Regions from separate parts of the Metaplanococcus flavidus genome, predicted to be linked through region 1. Evidence: predicted binding sites of a transcription regulator. Region 1 holds the regulator's gene; the other holds the start of a gene.
What was found. The regulator LexA, encoded in region 1, represses DNA repair genes until DNA is damaged. The targets are predictions, from matches to a motif close to CGAACATATGTTCG.
Positions count from the first base shown of each region.

Region 1 (3,159 bases):
CAGCCGTAACAAATCCGACTGTCAATTCCTACAAGCGTTTGGTACCTGGTTACGAAGCGCCATGTTACGTAGCATGGTCTGGACGCAACCGCAGCCCGCTTATCCGTATCCCAGCTTCACGCGGCCTTTCGACTCGTGTTGAAGTCAGATCTGTCGATCCTGCAGCAAATCCGTATTTGGCGATGGCAGTATTGCTTGGGGCTGGACTTGACGGCATCAAACGCAAACTGACTCCACCGAAGCCGGTTGACCGCAATATCTACGCAATGAATAAAAAAGAGCGCCAGGCTGTCGGCATTGAAGATCTGCCAGGCACATTGTATGCTGCTTTACAGGAACTTCAGGATGACGATGTGATGACAAAATCATTGGGTGAGCATATCCTCAAGAACTTTGTTGAAGCTAAAGAAATCGAATGGGATATGTTCAGAACTTCTGTACACCCATGGGAACGCGAACAATACTTGAAGATGTATTAATAGAAAAAATTACAGCAGCCTGCGGGCTGCTGTAATTTTAAACTATATTTCATTGAAGTGCGCATAAAAAACTTTGCAGATAGGGTTATAAGCTTTGATATAGTGGTATATTATAAGTGCCGTGCCAATTTAATAACTCGTACTGAATTTTCTTTGTTCGCAAGGAGGATTTTGTTGGAGGTGATTAAATGGCAAAAATTCAAGGGATTGAAAATCTGCTGATTTATCTGGAATCAGTGGGATATCCATTGTCAGAACAGCAAATCAATGAATTTTTATCGGCAAAAAAAATTCCACACAGCAAGCCATATGGAAATATGATTGTATTTGATCGCTCACATATTGAATGGTGGGTGAAAATGCAGCGCAAGACTGACTTATCATTGTAATTTGAACAACACAGGAACTCCGGACTCGCCTGAAATACAGGGCGGCAACGGAGTTTTTGTGTGCAAGAAACAAGGGTTGAGTATTTCTTCCCGGCTCGGACGGTCCACCATTCTATGCTAAACTGTATCAGTAGGGAAGAATCAACGCATAAGGAGGAAATTTTTTGAAAACTTATCAAATTGATTTTCATTTTGATCAAGGCAATACGTTGACGCATTACGTCAAAGCGAGCAGCAAGGAAACGGCCTTGAGCAGTATACCAACAAATGGTACGTATGAATTCCAGGACGAGGCAGACAAGAACAATTATCGGATTACAGTAAACCTGGTAAAATATATAGTCGTTTCTGAACTGTAATATTTTCCAAGTCAATGGATTCGAGAAATGAGCTGCTGACTGCGGCATTTTTAAAAGTTCCAATCGCTGTGAATTAAATTCAAAAAAGAGCCAAGGGAATTTTCCCTTGGCTCTTTTTTACTGACTTTAATGTATTTGGCGATAAACCCCTACGACCTTGCCGAGAATGGAAACAGCGTCCACGATGATTGGGTCCATTGAAGAGTTTTCAGGCTGGAGGCGGAAAAAGTTCTCCTCCCGGAAAAAACGTTTCACAGTAGCTTCGTCTTCCTCGGTCATAGCTACGACTATGTCCCCATTATTCGCTGTCTGCTGCTGTTTGACGATTACATAATCGCCGTTCAGTATGCCAGCTTCTATCATACTTTCCCCCATGATCTCAAGCATAAAGATATGATCATCTTCAGTGCCGTAAGTTTGCGGCAAAGGGAAATATTCCTCAACATTTTCGATGGCTGTAATTGGCTGACCTGCTGTTACTTTACCGATTAATGGCACATGCAGTACCGGGCTTTTGTCAATCAGCGCCTCATCAGTGGTAATGACCTCAATTGCTCTTGGTTTGGTTGGGTCCCGGCGGATCAGGCCTTTGCTTTCCAGTCGTGCAAGATGGCCGTGGACAGTAGAGCTTGAAGCCAGACCAACTGCTTCACCGATTTCACGTACGGAGGGCGGGTAACCCTTTTCACGCACTTCATTTTTAATGAAAGTCAGAATATCTTCCTGGCGTTTCGATACTTTCTTCAACAGTTTCACCTCTTTTAGTAAACTTCTTATTTTCTAATTTAATTATATCAACTTGGGTATTGAAATGCAAACATAGGTTCGAATTTTGTGTTGACAAAAACACCTGTTCGCATTATTATAAGAACATACATTCCGAACGAACATTCCCAGGAGGCGATATTTTTGACATTTATTCAGAAAAACTCATACGTATTTGGATTCTTTTTTCTCATACTCATCCTTTCATTTTACTATGTTCTATCCCATAATAATAATCAGGCCCATACAGTCCAGATGAAGATAGAGCAAGGTGATACCCTGTGGACACTGGCCGATGAATACAGCGGGAATATTCCGCACCATGAATGGATTGATGAAATTATGAGAGAAAATAATTTGACTGCACCTGTCATCACAGCTGGCCAAACTCTGCTGATTCCGGACGAACAGCTGGACTTTGCTCCAGACGACAGCTTAAAACTTGCGAGTGATGCAGAATGAAGAAAAAAGCTTTTCTTTATTGCCGCGTTAGCACAGAAAAAGAGACCCAGGAAACTTCTCTTGACCGCCAGGAAGAAGAACTGATGAAGTTTGCCTTCGATCAGGGATACCTGGTTGAGCAGGTATTTCGTGATCAGCACAGCGGCTATGAAATGGATAGGGACGGACTGCTTGAAATGCTTAACAGCATCAAGACCGATAAAATGGATGCAGTATTCGTTCAGGATGAAACCCGTCTCGGGCGGGGACATGCGAGAATTGCGCTGCTTCATGTCATGAAGAAATACGGCGTCGATGTCTACACTCTGTCCGACAAAGGCCAGATTGCGCTGAACGATATGGACGATATGGTTCTGGAGATATTGGCCATTGTAGAAGAATATCAGCGTAAAATACATAATGCCAAGATAAAGCGGGGCATGCGGCGTGCTGTGGAAAATGGTTATAAACCAGAGAAAAACCTTAAAGGCAAAGGGAATCCGCAAGGACGTGAACGTCTGGAATTGCCTTTGGACCAAATCGTCAATCTGAAAGCCAGCGGTATGACTTTCCATGAGATTGCCGTGACACTGGAAGGTTTCGGCTATAAGGCCAGCAAAGCGACAGTGCACCGGAGATACAAGGAGTTTCAACAATTATCACAACACTAATTTCTTGCACATGCCTTTCTTTTTTTATACCATGTAAAAGTAGAAAGGCGGATGT
Region 1 is NZ_JBHTKI010000008.1:139,163-142,321, reverse strand. It holds gene glnA (type I glutamate--ammonia ligase) at 1-479, shown strand, start outside; gene ACFQ1X_RS05720 (hypothetical protein) at 668-868, shown strand; gene ACFQ1X_RS05715 (hypothetical protein) at 1,033-1,227, shown strand; gene lexA (transcriptional repressor LexA) at 1,354-1,974, opposite strand; gene yneA (cell division suppressor protein YneA) at 2,137-2,454, shown strand; gene ACFQ1X_RS05700 (YneB family resolvase-like protein) at 2,451-3,104, shown strand.

Region 2 (3,159 bases), on a different contig from region 1:
ACCTCCTGCAGAATCACCCTCCACCAGATACAGTTCATTTTTCGCTGCATTGCGCGATTGCGCAGGAGTCAATTTGCCGGACAATAAAAGATCGGATTTTTTGCGCTTTTTGCCATTTCTTGCGTCTTCACGTGCTTTGCGTGCGGCCAGGCGTGCCTGTGATGCACGAATCGCTTTGCGCACCAAAGAGGCACTGAGATCAGCATTTTCTTCCAAAAAGTACATCAGCTTCTGGGATACGACCGCATCTACGATACTTCGTGCCTCACTTGTTCCCAGTTTGCTTTTGGTCTGCCCTTCAAATTGAAGCAAAGCTTCAGGAATCCGGACAGAAACAATCGCCGCTATCCCTTCACGGATATCAGAGCCTTCGAGGTTTTTGTCTTTATCCTTCAATAAATTGATTTTCCGCGCATAATCATTGAAAACACGTGTCATTGCCGCTTTTGCGCCAGTTTCATGCGTACCGCCGTCACGTGTCCGGACATTATTGACAAACGACAGAATCGTTTCGGAGTAACCGTCATTGAACTGGAATGAAAATTCGACTTCCAGTTCATCCTGTTTGCCTTCGATATAGGCAACTTTATGGAGAACGTCTTTTTCTTCATTCAGGTATTCGACAAATGCTTCAATACCGGTTTCATAGAAAAATTCCGCGTATTGCTCTTCATCGCTCCGTTTATCGGTAAGTTCAATCTTCAAACCTTTTAACAGGAATGCAGACTCGCGCAGCCGTTCACTCAAAGTTTCGTAATTGTATTTTGTAGCGGAAAAAATGGCCGGGTCGGGGCGGAAATGTATATTCGTTCCACTTTCCTTTGTCGAGCCGATCTCTTCCAGTGTGGTGGCCGGCTTGCCGCCGTTTTCAAAGCGCTGACGGTATTTTTTGCCATCCCGGTAGATTGTCACTTCCAGGTGTTCTGACAATGCATTCACTACCGACGCACCAACCCCGTGAAGCCCTCCACTGGTTTTATAGCCTCCCTGCCCGAATTTACCTCCGGCATGAAGAACCGTCAAAATAACCTCAGGCGTCGGCTTGCCGCTGCGGTGCATACCTGTTGGCATGCCGCGGCCATAATCCCGAACGCTGATGCTATTATCTTCGTGTATAGTGACACTGATCTTATCGCCGAAACCGGCCAATGCTTCATCAACAGAATTATCGATGATTTCATAGACCAAGTGGTGAAGTCCGCGTGTATCCGTGGAACCGATATACATACCTGGACGCTTTCTAACGGCATCTAAGCCCTCGAGTACCTGGATCGCTTCTTCGTTGTATGCCGTATTCTTCGTTTTAGCCATCTAATTCCCTCCAACAAACATCTGTTCGCATATCTCTATCTTTTAATCGTATCGATAAGTCCGGCATCTGTCAATATCCATAGAAAAAGAGCGCCAGGCGCCCTTTTCCTCTTGCAGCCCTATTTAAGGATGGCGTGTTCGACTTTGATGCAACGGTCCATTATGACCGTATAACCAAGATCGGTTAAACGTTTGAAGACATTATCATCCACAACATTCAATTGGGTCCAGAAAACCGGGCTATCGATTTCGGTGAATTCTTCAGCCAGCTCTTCCAGAAATTCACTGCGCCTGAAAACGTTGACGATATCCACTGGCTCGGGAATATCTTTCAGCGAAGCATAGCTCTTTTCGCCCAAAACTTCATCAGCAGCCGGATTAACAGGAATGATCCGGTAGCCTGCCTTTTGCATCGATTCTGATACCATATAGGATGTTCTGTTCGGATTGGGACTGAGTCCTACTACAGCTATCGTTTTGGCATTGTCCAAAACTTCTTTGATCACTTCGCGCGTTGGATTATTCAAGTGGATCACCTGTCCTTTTTATTCTATCATACACGATATTCTCGCTGTTTCATAAAAATCCTGCAAGTATTGTTCACAAATCTTGTAGCGTGTTAAACTTAGATTACTAAATAGAGAGATTAAAAGGAGTCTGTTATGGAAATATTGCTTCCTGTGTTATTGGCCTACTTACTTGGCTCGATCCCTTCTGCATTATGGGTCGGCAAAATATTTTATAATACCGATGTACGCACTAAAGGCAGCGGAAATCTTGGCGCCACCAACACCTTCCGGGTGCTTGGCAAAACTGCAGGACTGATTGTCACCATCCTGGACATTCTGAAAGGTACTGCGGCAACCCTCATTCCCTTCTTCATCGATACGAACATCCACCCTCTTGTTTTCGGGCTTATCGCTGTCGTGGGTCATATGTACCCGGTGTTCGCAAAATTCAAAGGCGGGAAAGCTGTCGCTACTTCCGGCGGCATCCTGTTGGGCTATCAATGGCCGTTGTTTCTCGTTGCAGTTGCAGTGTTGCTCATCGGCCTGAAAATCACCAAGATGGTATCGCTGTCTTCGATGATCCTCGCTGTAGTTGCTGTTATTTATGCCATCATCTATGCTGTAAATACTGGAGACTATCCATTCCTCGCCGTGATTCTGGTGCTGGCAACATTTATCTTTTACCGCCACCGGGCGAACATATCGCGAATCCGGGCGGGTACAGAGCCTAAAATCAAGTGGTAAGATCGGTTTACAACCTGTAATCTGAAAGGACGTGTTGCTTGATGGAAATTAAAATCAGTGAAGATGCTTTCAAATGGTTCCAGGAAGAAATGGAAGTCGCGGAAGGGGAAGCCGTACGATTTTATGTGCGGTACGGTGGATCTGGATTGCAGCCCGGTTTTTCACTGGGGGTTACAAAAGACCAGCCCGATGAAACTGCTGCAGAAGTTGAAAAGGACCAAGTCGTTTATTTTGTCGAACAGAAAGACCTCTGGTACTTCGACAGCCACAATCTCACAGTAACTGTGAATGATGAACTCGATGAATTGGATTATTCATACGAATAAAGCAGGAAAGCCGGAAAGAAGAGTCAAATCTTCTTTCCGGCTTTTTGAGTTCATATTCAGATTTTACTGCGCTTGTTTATAAGTGGCCTATTTTCTCTCCAGTTTATGGAGCTGTTCAAGCATATTTTCTGCTTCCAGAATGAATCTCTGCCGGTCGCCGAACAGGTCAAAATGGGGATAGTTTCCGCGCAGGTCCAACCATTCGGGACGAAGACCATATTGCAGTCCCCAATCCTTCAATTTAACCAAATCGCTGCAGCCGACTTTCG
Region 2 is NZ_JBHTKI010000007.1:79,534-82,692, forward strand. It holds gene parE (DNA topoisomerase IV subunit B) at 1-1,311, opposite strand, end outside; gene ACFQ1X_RS04275 (CoA-binding protein) at 1,431-1,844, opposite strand; gene plsY (glycerol-3-phosphate 1-O-acyltransferase PlsY) at 1,974-2,564, shown strand; gene ACFQ1X_RS04285 (HesB/YadR/YfhF family protein) at 2,606-2,890, shown strand; gene ACFQ1X_RS04290 (hypothetical protein) at 2,978-3,159, opposite strand, start outside.
Region 2: parE (DNA topoisomerase IV subunit B) is a predicted target of LexA. The motif match lies at 1,326-1,339, and genes of this name have one in related genera.